DNA from 3 places in the Streptomyces sp. NBC_00075 genome. Region 3 is predicted to be linked to each of the others. Evidence: riboswitches for the same ligand, from Rfam matches in the RefSeq annotation. Region 3 holds a riboswitch; each other region holds the start of a gene.
What was found. Region 3 has a riboswitch for cobalamin ahead of OG787_RS02760 (ABC transporter substrate-binding protein). Riboswitches for the same ligand answer to the same signal wherever they lie in the genome.

Region 1: it holds a riboswitch for cobalamin, as region 3 does, so the genes downstream of both, metE (5-methyltetrahydropteroyltriglutamate--homocysteine S-methyltransferase) here and OG787_RS02760 (ABC transporter substrate-binding protein) in region 3, are expected to answer to the same signal.
Region 2: it holds a riboswitch for cobalamin, as region 3 does, so the genes downstream of both, OG787_RS38550 (cobalamin biosynthesis protein) here and OG787_RS02760 (ABC transporter substrate-binding protein) in region 3, are expected to answer to the same signal.

The regions. Positions count from the first base shown of each region.
Region 1 is NZ_CP108243.1:11,248,652-11,251,920, reverse strand. Features, by position in the region: gene OG787_RS49515 (heavy metal translocating P-type ATPase) at 1-777, opposite strand, end outside; gene OG787_RS49510 (hypothetical protein) at 777-1,040, opposite strand; cobalamin riboswitch at 1,194-1,417, shown strand; gene metE (5-methyltetrahydropteroyltriglutamate--homocysteine S-methyltransferase) at 1,570-3,269, shown strand, end outside.
Region 2 is NZ_CP108243.1:8,791,464-8,794,732, reverse strand. Features, by position in the region: gene OG787_RS38560 (anion permease) at 2-1,246, shown strand; gene OG787_RS38555 (hypothetical protein) at 1,290-1,511, shown strand; cobalamin riboswitch at 1,602-1,744, shown strand; gene OG787_RS38550 (cobalamin biosynthesis protein) at 1,844-2,791, shown strand; gene OG787_RS38545 (cobyric acid synthase) at 2,788-3,269, shown strand, end outside.
Region 3 is NZ_CP108243.1:608,546-611,814, forward strand. Features, by position in the region: gene OG787_RS02755 (FecCD family ABC transporter permease) at 1-169, opposite strand, end outside; gene OG787_RS02760 (ABC transporter substrate-binding protein) at 166-1,197, opposite strand; cobalamin riboswitch at 1,236-1,418, opposite strand; gene OG787_RS02765 (methylmalonyl-CoA mutase family protein) at 1,507-3,269, shown strand, end outside.

The DNA.
Region 1 (3,269 bases), about 11 Mb from region 3:
GATGGGGACGAGCCGTTCGGAGCCGTCGCCCTCCCGGACGGACACCTCCTTGGCGGCGAGCCGGGCCAGCGACCGCAGCGCCGCCCCGGTCCCGTGCCGGGCCCGCGCCTCCAGGAAGCGGCCCGCGAGCACGAACAGCGGTACGCCGACTGCCGCTTCGAGGTAGATGTGGGCGACGCCGTCGGACGCGGACGGCAGGAGCGTGAACGGCATCCGCATGCCGGGGGTGCCGGCACCGCCGAGGAAGAGTGCGTACGCCGACCAGGCGAAGGACGCCACGACGCCCAGCGAGACCAGGGTGTCCATGGTCGCGGCGGAGTGCCGCAGCCCCCGTACCGCCCGCTCGTGGAAAGGCCAGGCGCCCCACACGGCGACGGGCGCGGCCAGTACGAAGCACAGCCACTGCCAGTTGCCGAACTGGAGCGCGGGCACCATCGACAGGACCAGCACGGGCACCGCGAGCAGGGCCGTCACGACGAGCCGGTCCCGTTCGTGCGTCGTCTCCTCGGGCCCGCCGTCGTCCGTGGCCTCCCGTTTCCTGGGCGGTTCGGGGAGGGCGGCCGTGTAGCCGGCCTTCTCCACGGTCGCGACCAGTTCGTCGGGGCCGACGTCCGCCGGGTGGCTCACCCGGGCCCGCCCGGTGGCCAGATTGACGGTGGCCGTGACGCCGTCCAGCTTGCCGAGCTTCTTCTCGACGCGGGTGACGCAGGCCGCGCAGGTCATGCCGCCGACGGTCAGATCGGTGGTCACCAGGACGGTCGTGGGTTCGGCGCCCATCAGTTGCCTCCTCCGCTCATGTCCATGTCGCCCATGTCGCCCATGTCGTCCGTCTCGCCGGTCCCGCCGCCCGTGCCAGTGCCCGTGCCGGTACCCGTGCTGTGCATCCCGGGCGCGACGGGGCCGGAGGCGGTCCCGGCGGCGTAGGACACCGTGAAGACCAGGGCCAGCAGCAGGAGGAAGCCGCAGAGTGCGGGCGGGGGCGCCGCTCTCCGCAGGACCGCACCCGCGCCGGGTAAGGAGGATTGCCGGGACTCGTCCATCAACCGCGTCTCCAAGTCACGTCGTACGGCGTCGCTCGGATCGCGCCGTACCGGTTGAGTAGTCGGACCGGATGTGGGCCGGGTTCCGGGGCAGCCGTATGGCGCACGTCACATATGCCGGGCGTGATCCACCGCGCCCTGGTGCTGCCCCTTAGGCTGGTCCGTGCAGCTGGTTCGCCCCGTCCGCCAGGCGGGATGCGTCGCAAGAGGGAACCCGGTGGGAATCCGGGACTGCCCCGCAGCGGTGAGCGAGAACGACCGCCGTCATACGCACTGGATCCGGTGAACAGGGTCTGGGAAGCGACGGCCAGTAGGTGTCCTCCGGTCGGAGGGCGTGCTCGCGAGTCCGAAGACCTGCCCGTTGCCCGCGTACGAAGCACTCGTGCGCGGACATCCCGGTGACCTCGTGGGCGGGTCGGCGTACATATCCGGTCGGACGGCCGTCGCGCGTCCGCCCGGTGTGTCGTTCCCTTCGCGCTCCTCGTCCCGTCCCGGGATCCCGGGGAGATATCTCGCGAAGGAGATTTCCGTGACAGCGAAGTCCGCAGCCGCGGCAGCACGGTCCACCGTGTACGGCTACCCCCGTCAGGGCCCGAACCGGGAACTGAAGAAGGCCATCGAGGGCTACTGGAAGGGCCGTTCCGGCGCCGACGCCCTCCGCACCACCGCGGCCGAACTGCGTGCCGCCAACTGGCGCCGGCTCGCCGACGCCGGCATCGACGAGGTCCCGACCGGCGACTTCTCGTACTACGACCACGTCCTCGACACGACCGTGATGGTCGGCGCGATCCCGGAACGCCACCGCGCGGCCGTCGAGGCCGACGCGCTGGACGGCTACTTCGCGATGGCGCGGGGTACGCAGGACGTGGCGCCGCTGGAGATGACCAAGTGGTTCGACACCAACTACCACTATCTCGTCCCGGAGTTGGGACCGGACACCGTCTTCACGACCGACTCGGCCAAGCAGGTCAGTGAACTCAAGGAGGCTCTCGCCCTCGGGTTGAGCACCCGCCCGGTGCTGGTCGGCCCGGTCACCTATCTGCTGCTCGCCAAGCCCGCCCCGGGCGTGCCCGCCGGCTTCGACCCGCTCACCCTGCTGGACCGGCTGCTGCCGGTGTACGCCGAGGTTCTCGCCGATCTGCGGGCGGCGGGCGCCGAGTGGGTGCAGCTCGATGAGCCGGCCCTGGTCCAGGACCGCACTCCGGCCGAGCTGAACGCCGCCGCCCGCGCCTACCGTGCCCTCGGCGGGCTCACCGACCGGCCGAAGCTGCTGGTCGCGTCCTACTTCGACCGGCTCGGCGACGCGCTGCCGGTGCTGGCGAAGGCGCCGGTCGAGGGGCTGGCGCTGGACTTCACCGAGTCGGCCGCCGCCAACCTGGACGCGCTCGCGGCGGTGGGCGGCCTGCCCGGCAAGCGCCTGGTCGCAGGCGTCGTCAACGGCCGCAACATCTGGGTCAACGATCTGGAGAAGTCGCTGTCGACGCTGGGCACCCTCCTCGGCCTGGCCGACCGGGTCGATGTGTCGGCGTCCTGCTCCCTGCTCCACGTCCCCCTCGACACTGCCGCCGAACGCGACATCGAGCCGCAGATCCTGCGCTGGCTCGCCTTCGCCCGCGAGAAGACGACCGAGATCGTCACCCTCGCCACGGGGCTCGCCCAGGGCACCGGCGCCATCACCGCCCAACTGACCGCCAACCGCGCCGACTTGGCCACCCGAGCCGCATCACCCATCACCCGCGACCCCGCCGTACGAGCCCGCACGGCCGCCGTCACGGACGCCGACGCCCGCCGCTCACAGCCCTACGGCGAGCGTGCCAGGGCCCAACGCGCCCACCTGCGCCTGCCGTTGCTGCCGACCACCACCATCGGCTCCTTCCCGCAGACCGCCGAACTCCGCACCGCCCGCGCCGACTTGAGGACGGGCCGGATCGACCAGGCGGCGTACGAGGATCGCATCAGGACGGAGATCGGCGAGGTGATCGTCTTCCAGGAGAAGACCGGCATCGACGTCCTCGTCCACGGCGAGCCCGAGCGCAACGACATGGTCCAGTACTTCGCCGAGCAGCTGACGGGGTACCTCGCGACGCAGCACGGCTGGGTGCAGTCGTACGGCACCCGCTATGTCCGCCCGCCGATCCTGGCCGGCGACATCTCCCGCCCCGAACCCATGACGGTGCGCTGGACGACGTACGCCCAGTCCCTCACCTCACGCCCGGTCAAGGGCATGCT
Region 2 (3,269 bases), 8.2 Mb from region 3:
AATGGAAAGCTTCTCGCTGATCCTCGCGATCGTGGTCGTCACCGCGCTCGCGTTCGATTTCACGAACGGTTTCCACGACACCGCCAACGCGATGGCCACCACCATCTCGACCGGCGCACTGAAGCCCAAGGTCGCGGTGGCCATGTCCGCCGTCCTCAACCTCGTGGGCGCCTTCCTCTCCGTGGAGGTCGCCAACACGATTTCCAAGGGCCTCGTCGACGAGAGCGGCATCCGTCCCGAGGTGATCTTCGCCGCGCTGGTCGGCGCGATCCTCTGGAACCTGCTGACCTGGCTGGTGGGCCTGCCCTCCAGCTCCTCGCACGCCCTGATGGGCGGCCTGATCGGCGCGACCATCGCCTCGGCGGGCGCGGGCGCGGTCCACGGCGACGTCCTGGTGACGAAGGTGCTGATCCCGGCGATCGCCGCCCCCATCGTGGCGGGCATCGCGGCCATGCTGGCGACCCGGCTGTCGTACCGGCTCAGCGTCGGCCACGCCGAGGGCAAGGCGGCGGAGAAGGGCTTCCGGGCCGGCCAGATCGCCTCCGCGGGCCTGGTGTCGCTGGCCCACGGCACGAACGACGCGCAGAAGACGATGGGCATCATCACCCTCGCCCTGGTCGCCGGTGGCGCCGTCGCCCCCGACTCGGACCCGCCGGTGTGGGTCATCCTCTCCGCGGGCCTGGCCATCGCGCTCGGCACGTACCTCGGCGGCTGGCGCATCATCCGCACGATGGGCAAGGGCCTGACCGACCTCCAGCCCCAGCAGGGCTTCGCCGCCCAGACCAGCGCGGCGACGGTCATCCTGGCCTCCTCCCACCTCGGCTTCTCCCTCTCCACCACCCACTCGGTGTCGGGCTCGGTGATGGGCGCGGGCCTCGGCCGCAAGGGCGGCGTGGTCCGCTGGTCGACGGCGACCCGCATGTTCGTGGCCTGGGGCCTGACCCTGCCCGCGGCGGCGCTGGTCGGTGCGGTGGCGGAGTGGGTGACCGGCTTCGGGGACTGGGGTACGGCACTGGTGGCCGTCTTCCTGGTCGCTTCGAGCGCGGCGATCTGGGTCGTGTCGCGCCGCGAGGTGATCGACCACACGAACGTCAACGATGCCGAGAGCGAGGAGCCCGCGGGCGTCGTGACCACGGCCATCGCCGCCGTGACCCCTCCCCCGGCGGGCACCGTGACCGACGACCTCACGGCCACCATCCCCAGCCCGGCCGAGGCCACGGCGAAGCCGTCGGCAACGGCCCTCTGAGCCCAGCCCCGGTCCGAGCAAGAAGGAAGCAGAAGGAAGCAACATGAAGATCGACTGGGCCGCCCTCGGTTCCGTCTTCGGCGTCAGCCTCGTCATCACCGTGGCCATGGTGGGTGTGTTCACCCTGGGCATCGTCGGGCTCTCGATGCGCGAACGGGCGGCGACACAGGGGGAGTCGGCCGGGCTCGCCGTCACAGGGGCTTACGCATGTTTTGCCGCCTGCGCGGCAGTTGTGGCATACGGGATCTATCTGATCGTGGCCTGAGGGCCGAAAAAGCGTGTTCCCGCACCGCCGTCGCGTCGGCGGTGTGGGGCTCAGCACAGTCCTCCTTTCCAGGTCAACGGCAAGTTGACGGGTGTTCCGGGCCCGTGGTGGACTGCCGGAGCCATGTACGGCGGCAGAAGAGGAAGCCGGTGTGAATCCGGCGCGGTCCCGCCACTGTCACCGGGGTAGGTAACCCCGGGAGCCAGGAACTCTCGCCGTCGGTCTCGTCGAACCAGGGCGTGGACACCCTGAGTGAGGACATATCGCCATGCTCGCCTGCCGTTCGAGGTACAGCACGAGGTCGTTTCCCGACCCCACGGCCGGCTGAGCCGATGCGTGCCGATCGCGTCTTCGCGTACGGCGCCGCCCTCGGACTCCTCGGTGATCTGGTTCTCGGCGATCCGCGCCGAGGGCATCCGGTCGCCGCGTTCGGGCGGGCCGCCGGTGCCGTCGAGCGGGTGTTGTGGCGGGACCACCGGGGGTGGGGCGCGCTGCACACCGCCGTGTGTGTGGGCGGTGCCGTCTCGCTCGCCGCGGTGGCCCGTTCCGTCGTACGTCCGTCCCGTGCCGCTTCCGTCGTGCTCACCGGCGCCGCCACCTGGGCCGTCGTCGGGGGGACCTCCCTCGGGCGGGAGGCCCGGGCCATCGGGCGGTCGCTGGAGGCCGGGGATGTCGACGGGGCCCGGGAGCGGCTCCCCCATCTCTGCGGGCGTGATCCGCAGGCCCTCGACTCCGACGGGATCGCCCGGGCCGTCGTCGAGTCCGTTGCCGAGAACACCTCCGACGCCGTTGTGGGCGCGCTGGTCTGGGGCGCCCTGGGTGGCGTGCCGGGGCTGGTCGGGTTCCGGGCCGTCAACACCCTTGACGCCATGGTGGGGCACAAGTCCGTTCGGTATCGGCGGTACGGGTGGGCATCCGCCCGGCTCGACGACCTCGCCGGGTGGCCGGGGGCGCGGCTGACCGCCGTACTCGCCGCTGTCGCCGGTGGTGATCCGCGCGGGGCCGTCCGGGCCTGGCGTGCCGATGCCCGCCGCCATCCCAGTCCCAACGCCGGGCCTGTCGAGGCCTCCTTCGCGGGGGCCCTCGGTGTGCGGCTCGGGGGGACGTTGTCGTACGGGGGGCGGGTCGAGCACCGGCCCGTGCTCAACGGAGAGTACGGGCGTGCCGTCGGTGTCCAGGACGTCGAACGGGCCGTACGGCTGTCCCGGCGGGTCACCTGGCTGGCCCTCGGGGTCAGTGTCGCCGCCGCACGGCTCGTAGCGAAGGGGCGTACGTCATGAGTGGCGGAACTGTCGGTGGCGGGCTGCTTGTCGCCGGGACCACCTCCGATGCCGGGAAGAGTGTCGTCACCGCCGGGATCTGTCGGTGGCTCGTGCGGCAGGGGGTGAAAGTCGCGCCCTTCAAGGCTCAGAACATGTCCCTCAACTCCTTTGTCACGCGTGAAGGTGCCGAGATCGGGCGGGCTCAGGCCATGCAGGCGCAGGCTTGCCGCGTCGAGCCCACCGCCCTCATGAATCCCGTCCTGCTGAAGCCCGGGAGCGATCAGAGCAGTCAGGTCGTGCTCATGGGGAAGCCCGTGGGTGAGATGAGTGCGCGCGGGTATCACGGAGGGCGGCAGCAGCAGCTTCTCGGGACCGTGCTGGAGTGCCTCGCCGAACTGCGGGGCACGTATGACGCGGTGATCTGTGAGGGGGCCGGGAGTCCGGCCGAGATCAATCTGCGGCGGACCGACATCGTCAACATGGGGATCGCGCGCAA
Region 3 (3,269 bases):
TCGGGCTCAACTGCGATTCCTCGCCGCCGAGATGGGCCGCCACCGCCGACCAGACGTCGCCGACGCCGATGTCCGCCGGGCCGATGGTGATGGCCACGGCGACGGACGCGGCGAGCACCGCGAGACCGGTCACCGTCCACAGCACGGTGACCGGCACGGTCCCGGTCATCCGGCGAGCCGGTACTCGCGCAGCGCGGCGGCGACCTTCTCCACGCCCTCGACGGTGCGGATCGTCGGGTTCATGGCCTGCCCGCTGAGCAGCACGTACCGCTTGTTCCTGACCGCCGTCATGTTCTTGGTCGCCGCGTTGGACTCCAGGAAGGCGATCTTCTTCGCGGCGGTCTCGGCGGTCTGTGACTTGCGGGTGAGGTCGCCGATCACCAGGACGTCGGGGTCGCGGTCCGCGACGGTCTCCCAGTTGATCTGCGGCCACTCCTCGGTGGTGTCGTCGAAGACGTTCTTCGCGCCCAGCGCGTCGGTGATGATGCCGGGGGCTCCGCAGCAGCCCGCCATGTACGGGGACTCCTGGTTGGCGAACCAGTACAGGACGGAGCTGTCGGAGGCGTCGATCCCGGCGGTGGCCTTCGTGACGCGCGCCTTCAGGGACTCGACGAGTTCGTCGCCGCGCGCTTCGACGCCGAAGATCTTCGCGAGGTCGCGTATCTCGCCGTAGACCGATTCCATGGTCAGCGGCTTCGTGCGGGTTCCGTCGCCGCCGCCGCTGTTGTCCTTGCCTTCACAGTCGGCGGGCGAGAGATAGGCGGGCACGCCGAGTTCGGTGAACTTCTCGCGCGGGGCGACTCCGCCCTTGGCCAGGGTGGAGGCGAAGGAGGCGGCGACGAAGTCGGGTTCGGTGTCCAGGACCTTCTCGAAGGACGGGGCGTTGTCGGCGAGCCGGGGCACGGTGGCGTTGGCCTTCTCCAGGCCCTTCAGCACCGGGTCGGTCCAGGTGGCGGTGCCTGCCATCCGGTCGGCGAGGCCCAGGGAGAGCATGATCTCGGTGGTGCCCTGGTTGAGGGAGACGGCCCGCTTCGGCGCGGAGGTGATCTCGACGCGCTGCCCACAGTTGTCGAGGGTGAGAGCGGTCGGGTCGGCGGGCGATGCGGGGGTCTCGGTGGACGAGCCGCCGCAGGCCGTCAGGAGAACCGTTCCGGTCAGGAGCAGCGCGGAACGGTGAATTGTGCGGGTGACGGGCACAGAACATCCTCTGGCGTCGAGGGTCCAGGCGCGGGACCCGTTCGGACGGTCGGGCCAGCAGGTCTTCGGACTCGGGGTCACCCGGACGGAGCGCCTTCCCGGATCCTGGTCGGATTCGACCGTCGTCCAGTGGCTCGTGTTGCCCCGCCCGTCACCCTCACCGCTGCGCGTCAGCTCCGGATTCACACCGGATTCCCTTGACTGGCCTCAGGAAATTACCACGTGAGGCCGAGGTCACATTTCGGCCGAGGTCAAGGTCACAGCCTGGCGCTCTGCTGCGGCCGGACCTCTCTGCCCTAGCATCCGGGCATGACAGTCCTGCCCAACGACGGGCTCTCGCTGGCCGCCGAGTTCCCTTCCACGACCCATGAGCAGTGGCAGCGCCTGGTGGAGGGCGTCCTGCGCAAGTCGGGCAAGGAGGTCTCGGGCGCGGCAGCCGAAGACGCGCTGTCCACCACGCTGGAGGACGGGCTCACCACCCACCCCCTCTACACGGCGCGCGACGAGTCCCCCGAGCCCGGCTTCCCCGGCTTCGCCCCCTTCGTACGCGGCGGGCGGCCCGAGGGGAACACCGTCGGCGGCTGGGACGTAAGGCAGCGGCACGCGACCCTCGTCGGCGACGCGGTCCTCGCGGACCTGGAGAACGGCGTCACCTCGCTCTGGCTGACCGTCGGCCCGGACGCGATCCCGGTGTCGTCGCTCGCCCGTGCGCTCGACGGCGTCTACCTCGACCTGGCCCCCGTCGTCCTCGACGCCGGACAGGAAGTGGAGCCCGCCGCACGGGAGTTGCTGCGGCTGTACGAGGAGCGGGGCGTCGCCAAGGAGGCGGCGCGCGGCAGTCTCGGCGGCGACCCGCTGGGCCACGAGGCCCGTACGGGCGAGGAGTTGGCGTTCGCGCCGGTCGTCGAGCTGGCGCGGCTGTGCGCCGAGCAGTACCCGGGACTGCGCGCGCTGACCGTGGACGCGCTGCCGTACCACGAGGCCGGCGGCTCGGCCGCGCAGGAGCTGGGCGCGTCCCTGGCGACCGGGGTGGCCTACCTGCGGGAGCTGACCGAGGCCGGTCTGACCGTCGAACAGGCCTGTGCACAGCTGGAGTTCCGGTACGCGGCCACCGCCGACCAGTTCCTGACGATCGCCAAGCTGCGCGCGGCCCGGCGGCTGTGGGCGCGGGTGGCCGAGGTGTCCGGGGCGCCGGCGGCCGGGGCCCAGGTGCAGCACGCCGTGACCTCGCCGGTGATGATGTCGCGCCGCGACCCGTGGGTGAACATGCTGCGTACGACGGTCGCCACGCTGGCCGCCGGGGTCGGCGGCGCCGACTCGGTCACCGTGCTCCCCTTCGACCACGCGCTGGGCCTGCCGGACGCGTTCGCGCGCCGGATCGCCCGCAACACCTCGACGATCCTGGTCGAGGAGTCGCATCTGGCCCGGGTGATCGACCCGGCGGGCGGCTCCTGGTACGTGGAGCGGCTCACCGACGAACTCGCCCACGCGGGCTGGGAGTTCTTCCAGTGGATCGAGGGGCTGGGCGGCCAGGCCGCCGCCCTGCGCTCCGGGCGCCTCGGCGAGGCGCTGGCCACCACCTGGGCGACCCGCTCCGCCAAGCTGGCCAAACGGCGCGAACCGATCACCGGAGTCAGCGAGTTCCCGAACCTCGCCGAGCGCCTCCCGGATCGCGAGCCCGCGCCCGAGCGACCGTCCGGCGGACTCCCCCGGGTCCGTCGCGACGAGGCGTACGAGGCGCTGCGTGCCCGCTCGGACGCCCACCTCGCCGCCACCGGAACCCGGCCGCGCGTCTACCTCGCGACCATCGGCCCCGCCGCCGCCCACACCGCGCGGACGACCTTCGTCTCGAACCTCTTCCAGGCCGGCGGCATCGAGCCCGTCACGGCGGGCACTTTCGAGGAGAGCGGCGCCACCGAGGCCTGCCTCTGCTCCAGCGACACCCTGTACGAGGAGCAGGCGGCGACCGTGGCCGCGGAACTGAAGGCCGGCGGTGCCTCGCACGTGTTCCTCGCCGGCCGTCCCGGGCAGTACTCGGACGTCGACTCGTACGTCTTCGCGGGCTGCGACGC